Regions from separate parts of the Bradyrhizobium sp. McL0616 genome, predicted to be linked through region 1. Evidence: predicted binding sites of a transcription regulator. Region 1 holds the regulator's gene; each other region holds the start of a gene.

Region 1 (6,446 bases):
GGGCTGATGCCGTTCAAGATCACCGATCTCGCCGACTTCAAGGACATCCGCACGCTGGCGCCGGGTGCTAGCATCATCCTGGCCGACGGCAACGAGAGCACCGGCTATGAGTCCAAGCCTTTCATGATCCTCGGCGTGATCGGCGCGACACCGCAGCAGGCTGACGACCGCGCCCGCTTCGCCCAGGAGGCCGCGCTCCAGATCCCCGGCGTGCGCGAATCCCGCGTCACCATGTCCGAGCCGATCCGCATCAACGGCCAACAGGGCTTTGAGACCCGCATCGACGGCATCAGCGGCAAGGGCAAGACCGCCGTGACGGTGGTGCAGTGGATCCGTTTCTCGACCGGCGGCGCCTCGCTGCGCATCATCGCCAGCGCGCCACGCGACCAGTGGGCGGATGCCTTCACCCGCTTCCGCGCCGTCCGCGACGGCATCCAGCCCAAGGGCTGAGGAGCCCAAGGGCTGAACAGAACCGGCTGCATTTTCGGGCTTCTGTTCGTACACGAACGGAACTAGGCTTCGCTCCCGTTGGATCATCTTTTGGATCATCCTGGAGGGAGGCAAACGATGCTGGATCGACGACAAGTCTTGGCGGCGTTGGGGACCACGGCGCTCGCGAGCCTCATACCAAACGCACTCTTTGCAGCGGCCTCCATCAAGCCCGACGACACCTCCGCGCTGCTCGTGATCGACGTGCAAAACTGCTTTCTTCCGGGCGGCAGCCTTGCGGTGAAGGAAGGCGAGCAGGTGGTGCCCGTCATCAACAAGATGGCCAAGGGATTTTCGAACGTCGTGATGACGCAGGACTGGCACACCCCGGGCCATGTCTCGTTCGCCTCCGTGCACTCCGGCAAGAAGCCGTTCGAGACGATCGACCTTCCTTACGGCAAGCAGGTGCTGTGGCCCGACCATTGCGTGCAGGGCACCGACGGCGCCTCGCTCTCGAAAGACCTTTCGATCCCGCAGGCCGAGCTCATCATCCGCAAGGGCTTTCACAAGGACGTCGACAGCTATTCGGCTTTCCTGGAAGCCGACGGCAAGACCTCGACTGGCCTCGCCGGCTACCTGAAGGGCCGCAAGATCAAGCGCGTGTTCGTTGCGGGGCTGGCGACCGACTTCTGCGTCGCCTGGACCGCGCTCGATGCGCGCAAGGCGGGTTTTGAAGTCTATGTCGTGGAAGACGCCTGTCGCGGCATCGACAATCAGGGCTCGCTCGCAAAAGCCTGGGCCGATATGGCCAAGGCCGGCGTGAAGCGGATCCAGTCTGCGGATATTGCGGTGAGCGCGTAAAGCGTCGCCGCTCACCCCTCATCCTGAGGGGCGCGCCCTTCGCGCGCGCCTCCTCACCATGAGGATTTAGTTGGCCGCGCCGTTCGACTCGTTGCTGTTGGCCGCGGGTGCGGCCTTTGCGCCGCCCTTGGCGACACCGACCAGAGCCGGGCGCAGCACGCGCTCGCCGATGGTGTAGCCAGCCTGCATGACCTGCACGACGGTGCCCGCGGGCACCGACGCATCCGGCACCTCGTACATCGCCTGCTGGAAGTTCGGATCGAACTTCTGACCCTGCGGGTCGAACTTCTTCACGCCGTGCTTTTCCAGCGCGCTGAGCAGCGAGCGCTCGGTGAGCTCGACGCCCTCGATCAGCGAGGTCATGCCGGGATCGGCCGCGGCGCGGGTCTCGGCCGGAATGGCGTCGAGCGCGCGCTGGAGATTGTCGGCGATGTCGAGCACGTCACGGGCAAAGCCGGTGACGCCGTAAAGCTTGGAGTCGGCGACCTCCTTGGCGGTGCGCTTGCGCAGATTTTCCATCTCGGCCAGCGTCCGCAGCATGCGGTCGCGCGCTTCGGCGATTTCCTTCTGCAACAATTCGACCGAGCCGGGCTCGGGATCGTCGGGCATGATGTAGGGCTTCGACACCACGGGCTCGCCGGTCGCAGCGGCCGTGTCTTCGGGTTGCCGGTCTCGATCGGTCATCGGCTCTCTTTTCGAACTGGTCTCAAGGGGGTTTGCTGGCCCGGATATCGTGCTTCGTGCGCCGAAAATCAAGCGCCCGTGATCGGCCCAAACGCCGATCAGCCCCCCAGGAGGCGACTGACGATGCGGGCGGCGTAGTCCACGGTCGGGATCACGCGGGCATAATTCAGCCGGGTCGGGCCGATTACGCCCAAAACACCGACGATATGGCCGGCGGCGTCCCGATAGGGCGAGATAATGGTCGAGGAGCCGGACAGCGAGAACAGTTTGTTCTCCGAACCGATGAAAATCCTCACGCCTTCGGCAGTTTCGGCGCGGCCGAGCAGATCGACAACGCCGCGCTTGGTCTCAAGGTCATCAAACAGCAGGCGGACCCGCTCGAGGTCCTCCAGTGCGTGCAAATCCTCCAGCAAATTGGCGTGGCCACGCACGATGAGCTGGCGATTTTCATTCTCGCCGCCGGACCAACTGGCGATGCCCGCTGCGATCACTTTCTGGGTGAGCTGGTCAAGCTCGGCACGGGCTTCGCCCAGTGCAGTTTCGAGCTCAAGCCGGGCCTCGGCCAGCGTCCGGCCGCGAATCCGCGCATTGAGGAAATTGCCGGCCTCCGTCAGCGCCGAGGATGGAACTCCGGGCGGAAGGGTCAACACGCGGTTTTCGACCTGACCGTCCTCGCCGACCAGGATCACCAGCGCCTTCTCGGGTTCCAGCCGGACAAATTCGATATGTTTCAGCCGCGAATTGGATTTTGGCGTCAGGACCACGGCGGCGGCACGGGTGAGGCCGGACAGCCGCGTCAGCGCTTCCGACAGCGCCGCCTCGACCGATTGGGCGTGGCCCACCGACGTCAGCTGGCTCTGGATCGACTGCCGCTCGGCCTCGTTGAGGTCGCCGACCTGCATCAGGGCGTCGACGAAGAAGCGCAGGCCGAGTTCCGTCGGCAACCGGCCGGCCGAGGTGTGCGGGGCATAGATCAGGCCGAGCTGTTCCAGATCGGCCATGACATTACGGACCGAGGCCGGCGACAGCGGCATTGCGATCAGGCGCGAGATATTGCGTGAGCCAACGGGCTCGCCAGTCGCGAGATAGCTTTCGACAATTTGACGAAAGATGTCGCGGGAACGCTCGTTGAGCTGAGCGAGGCCTGCGCGCGGCGCGATCAGATGGATCGGATCGTGGTGGGCCACAGACGTTAACTCCTCATCGCTGCTTGTAATTTGTCCATCCGGGAGGCCTCTGACAAGCGGGCTTTTGCGCTTGCTCGATAGTTGCCTGGGGACCGAAAAGCCTTGCTGCTCACCCTCACCCCACCTAAAAGCACCGCGAACAGCCTATTCCCGTGAGTTTTGGAGGATTTCCCATGCGGCCAAGCCGCCGTGCGCCCGATGAATTGCGCCCCGTGACGCTGGAGCGCGGCGTGGTCAAATATGCGGAAGGCTCCTGCCTCGTGAAGTTCGGCGACACCCATGTGCTGGTCACCGCCACGCTGGAAGAGCGCCTGCCGCCCTGGCTGAAGGGCCAGGGCCGCGGCTGGGTCACCGCCGAATACGGCATGCTGCCGCGCGCCACGCTGGAACGCACCCGCCGCGAGGCTTCGGCCGGCAAGCAAAGCGGCCGCACCGTCGAGATTCAGCGCCTGATCGGCCGCAGCTTGCGCACCATCGTCGATCTCGAAGCGCTCGGCGAACGCCAGATCACGGTCGATTGCGACGTGATCCAGGCCGACGGCGGCACCCGCACGGCGTCGATCACTGGCGCCTGGGTCGCGCTCGCCGACTGCATCAGCTGGATGAAGACGCGCAACATGATCAAGGCCAATGTGCTGCGCGACAACGTCGCCGCGATCTCCTGCGGCATCTACAAGGGCAAGCCCGTGCTCGATCTCGACTACGCCGAGGATTCCGAGGCCGAGACTGACGCGAATTTCGTCATGACCGGCGACGGCCGCATCATCGAGGTGCAGGGCACCGCGGAACGCGAGCCGTTCACGCAGGACGAGTTCCTGGCGTTGATGGCGCTCGCCCAAAAGGGTATCGCACGGCTCGTGGACTTGCAGAAACTGGCTGTCGCGTAGTCAATAGGCCCATGCACCGCCGAATCACCGGAAAGCTCGTCATCGCCACCCACAATCCCGGCAAGCTCGCCGAGATGAAGGAGCTGCTCGCGCCTTACGGCATCGAGGCGGTGTCGGCGGGTGAGCTCGGCCTGGGCGAGCCGGACGAGACCGGCAACGATTTCTGCAGCAATGCCGCGATCAAGGCGATCGCGGCGGCGCAGGCGACCAGGCTTCCCGCATTCGCCGATGATTCCGGCATCGCGGTCGACGCGCTCGACGGCGCACCCGGCATCTACAGCGCGCGCTGGGCCGGCCCGAGCAAAGATTTTGCTGCCGCGATGGCACAGATCGAACGCCTGTTGCAGGAGCGCGGGGCCACCACGCCGGACAAGCGCGCGGCGCATTTCGTCTCCGCACTCTGCGTCGCATGGCCCGACGATCATCTCGAAGAGGTCGAGGCGCGCGTCGACGGCACGCTGGTGTGGCCGCCGCGCGGCACCGCCGGTTTCGGCTATGACCCGATGTTCTTGCCGGATGGACACGACCGCACCTTCGGCGAGATGACCAGCATCGAGAAGCACGGCCTGCCACCGCTCGGCCTTGGCCTGTCGCATCGCGCCCGCGCTTTCGTGAAACTGGCGGAGATCTGCCTTGAGCCGCGCTAAGGAAGCTTTTGGCGTCTACGTGCACTGGCCGTTCTGCCTGTCGAAGTGCCCCTATTGCGACTTCAACAGCCATGTCCGCCACGTCGCAATCGACGAGGCGCGCTTCGCCGCCGCCTTCGCGCGCGAGATTGAAACGACAGCGCAGCGCGCACCCGGCCGCGAGGTCACATCGATCTTCCTCGGCGGCGGCACGCCGTCGCTGATGCAGCCGGCAACTGTCGGCGCGGTGCTCGACGCGATCGGCAAGCACTGGAAAGTCGCTGGCGATGTCGAGGTCACGCTCGAGGCAAATCCGACCAGTGTCGAAGCCACGCGCTTCGCCGGTTATCGCGCAGCCGGCGTCAATCGTGTGTCGCTTGGCGTGCAGGCGCTGGACGATGCCTCGCTGAAAGCGCTGGGTCGCATGCACAGTGCGCGCGAGGCGCTCGATGCCGTCGCGATCGCGCGCCGCTCGTTCGATCGTTACTCGTTCGACCTGATCTACGCCCGCCCAGACCAGACGCCGGCGATGTGGGCCGACGAACTAAAGCTCGCGATCGACGAAGCCGCTGAGCATTTATCGCTCTATCAACTAACCATCGAGGAAGGCACGCCGTTCTTCGGCCTGCACCAGGCCGGCAAATTGAAGACGCCGGACGAAGCGGTCGCGCGCGCGCTCTACGACGTGACGCAGGAGACCTGCGAAAAGCTCGGCCTGCCCGCCTACGAGATTTCGAATCACGCGCGCCCTGGTGCCGAGTGCCGGCACAATCTCGTGTACTGGCGCGGCAATGAATATGCCGGTGTCGGCCCCGGCGCGCACGGACGGCTCGATATCGATGGCATCAGGCACGCAATCGCCACCGAGAAGCGCCCCGAAGCCTGGCTGATGCGGGTCGAAACCAACGGCAATGGCGTCGTGACCGACGACCTCCTCAACAGCGAAGAGCGCGCCGACGAATTTTTGCTGATGGGATTGCGCCTCGCCGAGGGCATCGACCCCGAGCGCTACACCGCGCTCTCCGGCCGTCCGCTCGATCCCAAACGCATCGCGCTGCTGCGTGAGGAGGGCGCGATCACGGTCGATGCGACAGGACGCCTGCGCGTGACGAGCAGCGGATTCCCGGTGCTGGATGCGGTGGTCGCGGATTTAGCTGCGTAGTTCTTCGCCTCTCCCCGCAAGCGGGGCGAGGGGGCAGCAAGAGCTACGCTCCAAAACTCTTCGGCGAGCCCGCCACCGCAACGCCGCCGCCAGTCGTCACCTTCATCACCGCAAGCCCGCGCTCGTTCGTGCCGTCGGCGCGGAAGCGGAACAGGCCGTCGATACCTGCAAAACCAGAGGGATTGGTGAGCACGTCGGACGAGAAGCGCGTGGTGCCTTGCGTGCGCGCAAGCGCTGCGACCAGCGCGACCGCGTCATAGGCAAGCGTCGCGGTGCGCACCGGCTCGGCGCCGTATTTGGTGCGGTAGCGGCCGGAGAAAGCGCGGAAGCCGGCCGGATCAGGCGCGGCGTAGAGGCCGCCTTGCAAGTTTGGGCTGGCATAGACGCGCGGATTGTCCCAGAGACCGGTGCCGAGCAATTGGATGTTGCGCAAATTCGCACCCGCCGCGGTCATTGCATCGGCCACCGCGACGACGGCGTCACCATCATCGGCAATGAACAGTGCGTCCGCGCTGCCGAGCTGCTGCGCCACGGTCCGCGCCGGCGTCGCGCGATCCGCGCCGTATTTTTCGAACGCAACAATGCGCCCGCCACGCCGCGGCACCGCCGC
Region 2 (6,446 bases), 3.1 Mb from region 1:
CCGTCCTGGATCTCGGGCCGCATCTTCGCCGCCGACCCCGATTACGGCGATGTCGTCGTGTTTCGCAACCCGAAGGACACCTCGGTCGACTACGTCAAGCGCGTGGTCGGGCTGCCCGGCGATCGCATCCAGATGCGGGAGGGGCAACTCATCCTCAACGACAAGCCGGTGATCCGCCTTCCTCGCACGACCACGTATGGTGGTGCCGCCTGCGGGCTAGAACCCGGCGCCAAGATCAAGCGTTGGCGCGAGGTGCTGCCGAACAGAGTGAGCTACGAGACTTATGATTGCATCGACAACGGCTATTACGACAACACCAATGTCTACACGGTGCCGCCAGGCCATCTCTTCGTGCTCGGCGATAACCGCGACAACTCGACCGACAGCCGCGCGATAAGCGCGATGGGCTTTGTGCCGATGGACAATCTCGTCGGCCGGGCGACGCGGATATTCTGGTCGATAGCACCAGATGGCGAACCGCGAATGGGGCGGCTCGGCAAGGTGCCGTGAGGCCGACGCGAAGTTCTGCCGGGTCTCACGCTGGGGTGGCATTCCGCCGGAGGTGTTGCTAGGCAAGGACTGCCGAACAATGGTGGGCGAGAGCTGGAATGCCGGGCACGGGACTGAATGATACGCTGGGAGGATCGTCTCCCTTTCTGACGATCTGGTGGAAGCCGCGGCAGACGATTTTGGGCGTTGTTGCCAGGACACCCGGCCGCATGGTGCTGCCCTTTGCAGCGCTTGGAGGCGCCGCATCCGCGGTGGCCGGATTGTTGAATGTCGGAGTCGATCAGTCATTGGCTGATTGGCGTGTGCTGCTGGTTTGCCTTGTTGGCGGCGGGCCGCTCGGCATCTTGAATCTGTACATCGGTGGCTGGATTGCCGCGGGCGTTGGACGGTGTCTCGGCGGGGCCTCATCTGCGGCCGGGATGCGCACCGTGTTTGCCTGGGGGCTGTTACCCTCGATCGTGGCCGCAGCCTTGGCCATCGCGTTGGTGCTCGGCGGCACCGGTAGACCGTCGCTGGCGGCGGCGCTTGGCTTCGCGATCGGTCTTTGCGGCCTGTGGTCAATCGTGATGACGGTGCTGATGTTGGGCAGCGTGCAGGGGTTCGGATTCTTCCGCAGCCTGGTGGCCTACGGCGTTTCCGCGCTTTGTTTGCCCGCCGTTATCGCGCTCGTGATCAGGACATTTCTGTTTCAGCCGTTCAGCATCCTGTCAGGATCGAACATTCCCACCCTGCTGATCGGCGACTATGTCTTCGCCAACAAGTTCGCGTATGGCTACAGCCGCTTTTCGCTGCCGTTCGCGCTGGCATCGTTTTCTGGCCGCGTGTTCGGCTCCGAGCCCACGCTTGGGGACATCGTCGTCTTTCGACTGCCGAAGGATGAGGCGACCGACTACGTCAAGCGCGTCGTCGGATTGCCCGGCGATCGGATCCAGATGAAGGACGGCGAGCTCCTGATCAACGGAGTGGCCGTGCAGCGCGAGCGTTTGCCAGATGTCCTCGGAGAGGGGGCCTGCGGCGCGGAACTGGGTTACGCCAAGCTCTGGCGCGAGACGTTGCCGAACGGCGTGAGCTACGAGACGCTCGACTGCATCGACAATGGTTTCCTCGACAATACCAGTGTCTTCACGGTGCCGGTCGGGCATCTGTTCATGATCGGCGACAACCGGGACAATTCGACCGACAGCCGGATGCTGTCGGCTATCGGCTATATTCCGATCGATAACGTCGTTGGCCGAGTGACCATGATCTTCTTCTCGCGGACGACGGGCACGCCGGATGAACCCGCCGGGATCCGATTTGAGCGGATTGGTACGGTTGTGCGGTGAGTCCCCGTCATTCCGGGGCGCGCGAAGCGCGAGCCCGGAATCCATAACCCTAGGCGGATGGAATGGCCTACTACGTCTACATCCTCGCAAGTTAGAAGCACGGCACGCTCTACATTGGTGTGACCAACAATCTCGTGCGCCGTGTATACGAGCACAGGACGAAGGCAGCTCCCGGCTTCACGACAAAGTATGGAGTCGATAAACTCGTCTTGTTTGAAATCTACGATGATCCTGCGAGCGCTATCGCGCGAGAGAAGGAGCTGAAGAAATGGCGGCGGGATTGGAAGACACGCCTTATCGAAGAGCAGAACCCGAACTGGGATGACCTCTATCCCGGGATAACCAACTGAGGCTTGTGGTTATGGATTCCGGGCTCGCGCTACGCGCGCCCGGAATGACGAGGGGAGAAAACAAAAACCCCGGCATCGCTGCCGGGGTTTCGCATTTCTTGGCTTTGCCTGAACGGCTGGACTTAGAAGTCCATGCCGCCCATGCCGCCGCCCGGAGGCATTGCGGGGCCGGCGCCGCCCTTCTTGGGCAGCTCGGCGACCATGGCTTCCGTGGTGATCAGCAGAGCTGCAACCGAGGCTGCGTTCTGGATCGCGGTACGGACCACCTTGGTCGGGTCGATGATGCCCTTGGTGACCAGGTTGCCGTACTCGCCGGTCTGGGAGTCGAAGCCGTAAGCGTAGGTCTTGTTCTCCAGGATCTTGCCGACGATCACCGAGCCGTCTTCACCGGCGTTGATCGCGATCTGGCGAGCGGGAGCGGACAGCGCCTTGCGCACGATCTCGACGCCGGTCTTCTGGTCGTCGTTCTTGGTGCGCAGGCCCTTGAGCTGCTCGGAGGCACGGAGCAGGGCGACGCCGCCGCCCGGGACGATGCCTTCTTCCACAGCCGCGCGGGTCGCATGCATCGCGTCATCAACGCGATCCTTGCGCTCCTTCACCTCGACCTCGGTCGCGCCGCCGACGCGGATCACCGCGACGCCGCCTGCGAGCTTGGCAAGACGCTCCTGGAGCTTCTCACGGTCGTAGTCCGAGGTGGTTTCCTCGATCTGCGCCTTGATCTGGGCCACGCGCGCCTCGATGTCGGCCTTCTTGCCGGCGCCGTTGACGATCGTGGTGTTCTCCTTGTCGATCATCACCTTCTTGGCGCGACCGAGCATGTTGAGCGTGACGTTCTCGAGCTTGATGCCGAGATCTTCCGAGATCGCCTGGCCGCCGGTCAGAACTGCGATGTCCTGGAGCATGGCCTTGCGGCGATCGCCGAAGCCCGGAGCCTTGACGGCCGCGACCTTCAGACCACCGCGCAGGCGGTTGACGACGAGGGTCGCGAGGGCTTCGCCTTCGACGTCCTCGGCGACGATGACCAGCGGCTTGCCGGTCTGCACCACGGCCTCGAGCAGCGGGAGCAGCTCGTTCAGCGAGGAGAGCTTCTTCTCGTTGATCAGGATGTAGGCGTCGTCCATCTCAACGCGCATCTTGTCGGCGTTGGTGACGAAGTAGGGCGAGATGTAGCCACGGTCGAACTGCATGCCTTCGACGACGTCGAGTTCGGTCTCGAGCGACTTGGCTTCCTCGACCGTGATGACGCCCTCGTTGCCGACCTTCTTCATGGCGTCGGAGAGGAACTTGCCGATTTCGGCATCGCCGTTCGCGGAGATGGTGCCGACCTGGGCGATTTCCTCGTTCGAGGTGACCTTCTTGGAGTTCTTGACGAGGTCGGCGACCACGGCTTCCACAGCCAGGTCGATACCGCGCTTCAGGTCCATCGGGTTCATGCCGGCGGCAACCGACTTGGCGCCTTCACGAACGATCGCAGCCGCGAGCACGGTTGCGGTGGTGGTGCCGTCGCCGGCCGCATCGGCGGACTTGGAGGCGACTTCGCGCACCATCTGCGCGCCCATGTTCTCGAACTTGTCGTCGAGCTCGATCTCCTTGGCGACGGTGACGCCGTCCTTGGTGATGCGGGGAGCGCCGAACGACTTGTCGAGGACGACGTTGCGGCCCTTCGGGCCGAGCGTCACCTTGACGGCGTTGGCGAGGATGTCGACGCCACGCAGCATCTTGTCGCGTGCATCGACGCCGAATTTGACTTCTTTAGCTGCCATCTGGATTTTTCCTTGAGGTGTTTAGCTGGGTGAGAGAAGGGGCTCTTAGGCCGCCTTCTTCTTGGAAGCGGGGACGTCGAGGACGCCCATGATGTCGCTTTCCTTCATGATCAGCAGGTCGACGTTGTCGATCTTGACCTCGGTGCCGGACCACTTGCCGAACAGCACGCGGTCGCCGACCTTCAGGTCGATCGGGATCAGCTTGCCGGCTTCGTCGCGGCCACCCGGGCCGACGGCGACGATTTCGCCCTGCGAGGGCTTTTCCTTGGCACTGTCGGGAATGATGATGCCGCCAGCGGTCTTCTCTTCTGCGTCGATGCGCTTGACCACGACGCGGTCGTGAAGCGGACGGAATTTCATGCAGTCCTCCTAAGTAGTTGCACGGTATGGGGATTTTTGGTCGTTAGCAGTCCGTGCCCGCGAGTGCTAGCACAGGTGAGGCTGAAATAGGACAGGAATTTTGCGGGGGCAAGGGCTTCTAGCAGAAAAATCGGCACTCATAAGGCCCGGCTGCCAGAATCTCTTTACCATCGTTAACCGCTCTTGGGCCGCCCCTTGGGGCCGTATTAGCACGGAGCCGCATCTGCTGCTAACGCATTGTATTTCAACAGCTTGTTAAACTTTTAGGCTTGAGATGGATTGTCAGTTTGCGTCACATTTCTCTCATGTGAGCGCATCTCCACCGGGTGGCTCGTAAGCAGCGTACCGGAAAGCCACCCCCTGAATATGCGCTCCTGCAAAGGAGGTTGGCATGGTCACGCGGGTTGGGGTTGTTTCGGACGATTTCCGGAAACAAGTGCTGGGTTACGGGCTGACGACGGCACAAATTCTCTATCGGATGCCGGATCATCCATCGTTGCTTCAGACCTACGTCTGGCAGAACTACGACATGTTTCCGAAGTTTCCGGCGCTGAAGGATTTCCTGGCGTTCTGGCAGGAAAAACTCGACGGCCCGCTTCACTCGGTGACCGTCGCGCATTCCAAGCTGATCAAGCCAGCCGAGCTGCGCGCCGTGGACGGCGTGTTCAGGCTGCATTGAGAGCTTGGACGGCGTAGGGTGGGCAAAAGGCGCGCGCACTTTGCGCGCCGTGCCCACCATCTCTCCGCGCTTGCATTCGGCAATGGTGGGCACGCTCCGCTTTGCCCACCCTACGATTTTGCATTCCGTGCTAGCATCTCCCCATAACAACAGGGGAGGCCGCTTATGGCCAAGAAAGCAAAATCGCGCAGCGCAACGCAAGCCGCGGTGAAGAAGCGGAGCGGCGCCAAGCCCGCCGTGCGATCTTCGGCGCGCAAGACGGTGAAGGCGAAGGCGCGCACGACGCCGGCAAAATCATCTACAAAAAAGCTCGCACGTCCCAAACAGCGCATCGCGATCAGCCATCACCGCGAAGAGGATTTCAAAGCCGATGGCCTGCGCACCTACGCGAAATATCGCGACCTCGGCATTGCCGCAGCCTCGCACGGCCTTGCGCAAGCGCACGTGATCCGGCTGCAAGGCCCCTGCAATCCAGCCGAGGTGTCGAAGCTGCACTTCCACGCCGTCGAATTCCAGATGGTCTACGTGCTCAAGGGCTGGGTGAAGACCTACATGGACGGAGAGGGCGAGACCTTGATGAAGGAAGGCAGCGCCTGGACCCAGCCGCCGAAGATCAAGCACATGATCCTCGACTATTCGGACGACGTCGAACTGCTGGAGGTGATCCTGCCGGCGGAGTTCAAGACGGTCGAGTTGAAGGCCTGATCTTGTAGCCCGGATGGAGCGCAGCGAAATCCGGGAACGTTTTTCGCGGAGAAGGTGGACCCGGATTGCGCTGCGCTCTATCCGGGCTAAGCCTGTTAACTCAACACCCCCACGATCGCACCCATCAGGCACGTCGTCAGCGTGCCCGACACGATTGACTTCAGCCCCAGGGCGTTGATCTCCTCGCGCCGCTCCGGCGCCACCACCCCTAAGCCGCCGATCATGATGCCAAGGCTGGCGAAATTGGCGAAGCCGCACATCGCATAGAGCATGATCAGGCGCGAGCGCGCATCGAGTACGTCCGGCGAAAGTTTTGACAGATCGACATAAGCGATCAATTCGTTGAGCACGGTTTTCGTGCCCATCAGGCTGCCCGCCGTCACCGCCTGATCCCAGGGCAATCCCATCAACCAGCACACCGGCGCCATCACCAGCCCGAGCAGGCGCTGCAGCGAGATCGCAGCGCCGCCGATGTTCGGCAGCAGGCCGAGGATCGCATTGACGAGATAGACCAGCGCCACCAGCACCAGCAGCATGGCGACGATGTTGAGCAATAGCTCGAGGCCTGCGCCGGTGCCTTTCACGATCGCATCCATCGTGCCGGAGACCTCCATCTCCGGATCTTCGAGCGCGCCGCCGGTGCGCTTGTCGCTGGTCTCCGGCACCATGATCAGGCTGACGAGGATCGCAGCGGGCGCGCCCAGTACGGACGCGATGACGAAATGCGCGGCCGCGTCGGGGATGAGGGGCGCAA
Region 3 (6,446 bases), 1.0 Mb from region 1:
CGGTGCGCACCACCTTGGCGGGATCGATGATGCCCTTCTCGACCATGTCGACATAGTCCTCGTTCTGGGCGTCGAAGCCGTAGGTCTCGGACTTGTTCTCGAGGATCTTGCCGACCACGATCGAGCCCTCGACGCCGGCATTCTCCGAGATCTGGCGGATCGGAGCTTCCAGCGCCTTCAGCACGATGTTGATGCCGGCCTGAACGTCGGCATTGGCGTTGGTGAGACGGCCCACAGCCTTCTTGGCACGCAGCAGCGCGACGCCGCCGCCGGGGACGATGCCTTCCTGCACCGCGGCGCGGGTGGCGTTGAGCGCGTCCTCGACGCGGTCCTTCTTCTCCTTGACCTCGATCTCGGTCGCGCCGCCGACGCGGATCACCGCGACGCCGCCGGCGAGCTTGGCGAGGCGCTCCTGGAGCTTCTCACGGTCGTAGTCCGAGGTGGTCTCCTCGATCTGGGCCTTGATCTGGCCGACGCGGGCCTCGATGTCGGGCTTCTTGCCGGCGCCCTTGACGATCGTGGTGTTCTCCTTGTCGATCACCACCTTGCCCGCGCGTCCCAGCATCTTCACCGTGACGTTCTCGAGCTTGATGCCGAGCTCTTCGGAGATCAGCTGGCCGCCGGTCAGGATCGCGAGATCCTCCAGCATGGCCTTGCGGCGATCACCGAAGCCCGGCGCCTTCACGGCGGCAACCTTCAGGCCGCCACGCAGGCGGTTGACGACCAGGGTGGCCAGCGCCTCGCCCTCGACGTCCTCGGCGATGATGACGAGCGGCTTGCCCGACTGCACCACGGCTTCCAGCACCGGCAGCATGGCCTGCAGGCCGGACAGCTTCTTCTCGTGCAGGAGGATGTAGGCGTCCTCGAGGTCGGCGGTCATCTTCTCGGCGTTGGTGACGAAGTAGGGCGACAGATAGCCGCGGTCGAACTTCATGCCCTCGACGATGTCGACTTCGGTGTCGAGCGACTTGTTCTCCTCGACGGTGATGACACCCTCGTTGCCGACCTTCTGCATCGCCTGCGCGATCATCTTGCCGATGGCGGCATCGCCGTTGGCCGAGATGGTGCCGACCTGGGCGACCTCGGAGGAGGCGGCGACCGGCTTGGCGCGCTTCTCGATGTCCTTGATCACCGCTGCGACAGCGATGTCGATGCCGCGCTTCAGGTCCATCGGGTTCATGCCGGCGGCAACCGACTTGGCGCCCTCGCGCACGATGGCCTGGGCCAGCACGGTCGCGGTGGTGGTGCCGTCGCCGGCGAGGTCGTTGGTCTTGGAGGCGACCTCACGCACCATCTGGGCGCCCATGTTCTCGAACTTGTCGTCGAGCTCGATCTCCTTGGCGACGGTGACGCCGTCCTTGGTGATGCGAGGCGCGCCGAACGACTTCTCGATGAGGACGTTGCGGCCCTTCGGGCCGAGCGTCACCTTGACGGCGTTGGCGAGAATGTCGACGCCGCGCAGCATGCGATCGCGCGCGTCTCCGGAAAACTTGACGTCCTTGGCAGCCATGGTCTGCAATCCCTGTTACTTCGTGATGGGTCTTGTTTCGTGATGTGTCGTGTGTGTTCGTCGCATCAATTCCGGGATCCGTGGATCGAACCCGGCGGAATGATGGATGCCCGGACCTGATGATCCGGGCATGGCATTCAGCGGCCGTTCAGGCGTACGGCCTTAGGCCAGAACGCCCATGATGTCCGACTCCTTCATGATCAGGAGATCTTCGTTGTCGATCTTGACCTCGGTGCCCGACCACTTGCCGAACAACACGCGGTCGCCGATCTTGAGGTCGATCGCGATCAGCTTGCCGGCCTCGTCGCGGCCGCCGGGGCCGACGGCGACGATTTCGCCCTGGGACGGCTTTTCCTTGACGGTGTCCGGGATGATGATGCCGCCCTTGGTTTTTTCCTCGGCATCGATACGTTTGACCACGACACGGTCATGCAGCGGACGAAATTTGGACTTAGCCATGACGTTTCCCTTTGGAGGCTCGGTTTTCCGAAAGCGGCGGAAGTGGGTGAGGGCAGCGCTGCCGCCGGAGGATCGAACGGCGCGCTTAGCAATCGGGCTTTCCGAGTGCTAATAGTGTGCCCGGAAATATGGCTTGGCCGCGATCCTGTCAAGCAAAGGTGGTTAAGCGATTGGTGAGGCGGATATAGGATGGTGGCATTGGAAACTCGTTCGGGGCGCGGACGTATTATAGGACGTCATTGCTCCAGCAGCGGTTTTGCGCTTGGCTGCGGGAGGGGTGCGGCCGTCGTTTGGTTCGGGGGAAAGCCATGATCAGTTCAGCTCACGCGCGCACGGTTGCCAATCTGGCGGCGGCCTCTTGCCTGGCGCTGCTGCTTGGCGCCTGCGGCGGCGGCATGAGCCTGCCGTCCTTCTCCTCGTCCCAGCCGGCGCCCGAATCCGAGCCCGGCCAGGCGCCGGAAATGCCGGCGTCGATCCGTGCCGACGAGATCGTCGGCCGCTGGGGTCTCGCCTCGTTCCAGAACCCGGCCGATCGCGCCCGTACCGAGGCGGCCGCCCGGGCCCAGTGCAAAAATCCTTACGTGATCGGCGCCGGGACCTCCGGCGGCGTGGTCATGCATCTGGCCGACCAGGCCACACCGCAGGAACTGCGGCTGAAAGGCTCGCCCGGCGGCAAGAACTTTATCGGCCCGCCCGGCCCGACGCCCGGCGAGCAGGACCGCGAGATCGTCTCCTTCGACGGCCGCGTCATGATCACCCGCTTCGTCGACAAGGACGCCGCCACCCGCTACGGCAACATGGTCTACGTCCGCTGCGCGCCAAGGGCGTGATCGGGGTACCCGTCTAACCACGAAAAAAACGCCGGCTTGCGCCGGCGTTTTGTTTTTCTCTCTGCCGCGTCCGATCAGTCGAACAGCGCGTCGATGTCGTCCTGCGAGGCGTGGCCGACGTCGCCGGCGAGCTTCGGGCCGTTGAGGAGCTTGTCGTCGTCGCTGCGGGTATCGACCTGCGGCACGACGTGGGACTTGATGGCGTCGACGCCGCCCCAGATGTCCATCATCGCATTGATGTGCTGCTCGATGAATTTCATCGTGCCCATGACCTTGCTGATGCGCTGGCCGGTCAGGTCCTGGAAGTTGCAGGCCTCGAAGATCGAGATGACGCGTTCCTGGATGTCGTCGGCGAGCAGTTTCTGCTGGTCGGCCGATTGCACCTTGGACATCGCGCTAGCCGCCTGGTCGATCGACTCCGCGGCTTCGAGAATTTGCTGGGTCGCCTGCTCGGTGCCGCCGACGACCGCGCCGAGCTCGCCATTGACCTTGGCCATTTCGCCGCCGTCAAAGCTCTTGCCGTGCAGCGTCGCGATCTCGCGCTTGGTGCGATCGATGGCGTCATGGATGAGGTCGAGCTCGACCTTCAGCTTCTCGCACTGCTCGATCTGAGCCCGGTAGGTCTCAAGCATCGTGCGTGCGTCGGTAAGCTCCTGGGTCGTAGAGGCGTCGATGGCCGCCATGGCTGCGCTGCCGGATAGCGGGGCAGTGCCCTTCGCCATCTGTGCGCGGATCGCGCGCAGCTCGGCCATGATCTCGCTATGCATCGGCATTGCCTCTTCCGTTACGTCAAGAATTGGCATCTCGCCACCGACGATATCTTCGACACGAAAACGTTTGCGGTGAATTGCCATCACGTTACTCCCCCCACCTCACTCACGCGTCTTTGTAGACAGAAGCGATTTAACACGAAGTTCACAGCCGGAACTGATGTGCGGCGGTGCGCGACGACGTGAAAACCCGCGGTTAACCATGCACTTCTCACATTCACCGAAAATAAACGCTGATCGCCAATTGGCCCTCGCTTGGCGAAATGGTGAATCGAAAAGCCGTTTCCGTTTACCAAACAAAACGGCTTTTGCTCTTTATTGACCACGTCGCGGACGCGGTTGAGCCAGACGCTTTCGACGGTAAATGCAACTAGACGAAACAGTACAGAGTACGTCGATGTTCAAGAAAATGTCTGTCGCGCTGCTTGGCAGTGCTTGCACCTTCATGGCCGGCGCGACCAGCGCCGGTGCCTTCGACAATACTGTGCCGAACGATCCGCCAGCGGTGCTCTACCAGCCGCAGGTGCTGCCGGCGCCGGTGCGTGTCGCCTCCAATGCCAACATGGGCGGCGGCTTCATCGAGTTCCTGTTCGGCGATGGGCCCGGCCGCGGCCCGGCCTATGCTCCGCAGCAGCCGCTCTATCAGCAGCAGCCGGGCTATTCCGATCCGCGCCGCCTGCCGCCGATGGGCGAACCGCAGATGCAGGGGGCGGCTGTTCAGCAAGAGGCGGTCGATCCCCGGCAGCGCCAGTTCGATCCGAGATTCGAGAAACAAGTTGTTGACTATAGCGGCAAGGAAAGTGTCGGCACCCTGGTGGTCGATACGCCGAACAAGTTTCTCTATCTCGTCGAGGGCAACGGCAAGGCGATGCGCTACGGTATCGGCGTCGGCCGTCCCGGCTTCACCTGGTCCGGCGTGAAGTCGATCACGGCCAAGCGCGAATGGCCGGATTGGACACCGCCTTCGGAAATGATCGCGCGCCGCCCCGATCTGCCACGGCACATGGAAGGCGGCCCGGAAAACCCGCTCGGAGCGCGCGCAATGTATCTGGGCTCGACGCTTTACCGCATCCACGGCTCGAACGAGCCATGGACCATCGGCACCAACGTCTCCTCCGGCTGCATCCGGATGCGCAACGAGGACGTCATCGACCTCTACGGCCGCGTCAATGTCGGCACCAGGGTCGTGGTGATGTGATCGCCTGGCATCTTAAATGAAAACGGCCGCCTCATGGGGCGGCCGTTTCTGTTTGGTGCAAGGACGAGAAATGGCGTCACGCGTAGTCGCTGCCGCCGTCGTCTCCGCCGCCACCGAAATCGCTGTCGTCGGCCACGTCCACGTTGTCGTCGTTCTGATCGTTGTCGTTCTGGTCGTTGTCGTTACGGTCGTTGTTCGACGCCTGATCGGCGAAGCCCTGGCGCGAGTCGTCGCGATCACGGTTCGAACCGATGTCGTTGAGGCCGGCATCGCGGGCGAGCGAGCCGCCGGACTGGTCGCTGCCGCCCCAGGGGCTGCCGCCGCGATCACCGAAGGCGCCAGTGTCGCCAAAAGCCTGCTGATGCGATCCGCCCATCATGCCGCGGATGCTCGAGAGCAGCAGCGAGCCGCCGACGACGCCGGCGGCCGCCGCCGCCGCCGTGCCGAGGAACGAGCCGCCGCCACCACCGACCGGCGGGGCGCCATAACCCTGTCCATAACCTTGCCCTTGGCCGTAAGCCTGTCCGGAAGGCGGCTGGCCGTAACCCGGCTGCGCCTGCTGCATCGCCTGGCCGCTGTTCCACACTGGCCGCTGGTCGCGCGGCGGCACGTTCGGAACCGACCCGCGTGAGGGGCTCCCGCCGAACAGTGTGTCGCGCATGGTATCCAGGAAGCCGCCGGATTGGGCCTGCTCGGGCGCATGGGCCGCTTCCAGCTCCTGGATGCGGGCATGGGCGCGCTTCAGTGCCTCGTCCTGCAACAGCACGGTCTGCACCAGCGCGTAGATCGCGCCGGGCGCCTTGCGCAAGCCATCCGAGATCGCGGTGATCGCATCGGGATCGCGCGGTGCATTCTCGATTTTCGAAAGCCGGTCGAAAAGCTCGTCAACGAGCTGGCGTTCCTGCGGCGTCATGGTGTGTCTCCTTCGCGCGAAACAAGCGCGAGGCAGATGTAGGGTTCCATTGCGGCCCCAACAGTGGCGGCTGGATTAAATTTCGGTATGCGACAGGCTGCCATCGCGGCTTGCTTTCACCAGGTTCATCCCAATGTCACATTGCTGGCCGCGAGCAGCTGCGGAAAGTCGTCGCTGGCGAGATAGGCATGCTCGCGCTCGCGGACGTCGGTCATGGGGTCGAGGCCGGCCAGGATGTCGTCGACGAAGCCGGGATGGCACATCACGAGGCCACCGTCAGGCAGGCCTTCCAGGAATTGCCGCATCAGTTCGCCGAAATCGGCCGCCCGCGTGAAATCGTACGCGCCGGCAAAACCGGGATTGAAGCTGAGGCCGGCTGCACCGGCGCGGCGGCGGAATTGCGCGCTCAGGATGTCGAGCACCAGTGCCTTCGGCGAGGCCAGCCGCTGCGCCCATGGCAGGTCGCGGCCGCCCTGACGCACCCAGGCGTTTGGCGCGGCTTCGGTGACTGCGTCGACAAAGCCGTCGCGCACCTGCGGAAACAGCTGCACATGCTGGTGGCCGTCAACGAAGTCGGGCGGGCGGCCGAAGGCTTTTGCGAAGGCTGCCAACTGCGCCTTCACCTCATTGCGAAAGAACTCACGGTCGAGCCGCCGCATGAGGCCCGCGCGCAAGAGCTTTGGAAAGGCGAAGAACATGTCGCCGTCGAGCGGCCGGAAATGCATGGTGAGCGGCCGGAACGGCGCCGACAGCGTCACATGCAATC

What was found. Region 1 encodes HrcA, which represses chaperone genes, less so after heat shock. Its sites were predicted from a motif close to GTTAGCACTCNCNNNNNGNGAGTGCTAAC; they were not measured.
Region 2: the regulator HrcA is predicted to act here: its motif matches at 4,351-4,379, upstream of ACPPVR_RS15750 (co-chaperone GroES).
Region 3: the regulator HrcA is predicted to act here: its motif matches at 2,054-2,082, upstream of ACPPVR_RS37745 (co-chaperone GroES).

What each region holds. Positions count from the first base shown of each region.
Region 1 is NZ_CP188255.1:173,941-180,386, forward strand. Features, by position in the region: gene ACPPVR_RS00800 (hypothetical protein) at 1-450, shown strand, start outside; gene pncA (bifunctional nicotinamidase/pyrazinamidase) at 568-1,290, shown strand; gene grpE (nucleotide exchange factor GrpE) at 1,357-1,974, opposite strand; gene hrcA (heat-inducible transcriptional repressor HrcA) at 2,073-3,161, opposite strand; gene rph (ribonuclease PH) at 3,335-4,048, shown strand; gene rdgB (RdgB/HAM1 family non-canonical purine NTP pyrophosphatase) at 4,060-4,695, shown strand; gene hemW (radical SAM family heme chaperone HemW) at 4,682-5,836, shown strand; gene ACPPVR_RS00835 (penicillin-binding protein activator) at 5,880-6,446, opposite strand, start outside.
Region 2 is NZ_CP188255.1:3,310,317-3,316,762, forward strand. Features, by position in the region: gene lepB (signal peptidase I) at 1-510, shown strand, start outside; gene lepB (signal peptidase I) at 1,089-1,835, shown strand; gene ACPPVR_RS15740 (GIY-YIG nuclease family protein) at 1,949-2,185, shown strand; gene groL (chaperonin GroEL) at 2,308-3,948, opposite strand; gene ACPPVR_RS15750 (co-chaperone GroES) at 3,994-4,308, opposite strand; gene ACPPVR_RS15755 (usg protein) at 4,700-4,987, shown strand; gene ACPPVR_RS15760 (cupin domain-containing protein) at 5,153-5,692, shown strand; gene ACPPVR_RS15765 (NupC/NupG family nucleoside CNT transporter) at 5,788-6,446, opposite strand, start outside.
Region 3 is NZ_CP188255.1:7,810,582-7,817,027, reverse strand. Features, by position in the region: gene groL (chaperonin GroEL) at 1-1,510, opposite strand, end outside; gene ACPPVR_RS37745 (co-chaperone GroES) at 1,673-1,969, opposite strand; gene ACPPVR_RS37740 (hypothetical protein) at 2,278-2,799, shown strand; gene ACPPVR_RS37735 (protein phosphatase CheZ) at 2,874-3,653, opposite strand; gene ACPPVR_RS37730 (L,D-transpeptidase) at 3,967-4,767, shown strand; gene ACPPVR_RS37725 (DUF2076 domain-containing protein) at 4,844-5,680, opposite strand; gene ACPPVR_RS37720 (ChbG/HpnK family deacetylase) at 5,806-6,446, opposite strand, start outside.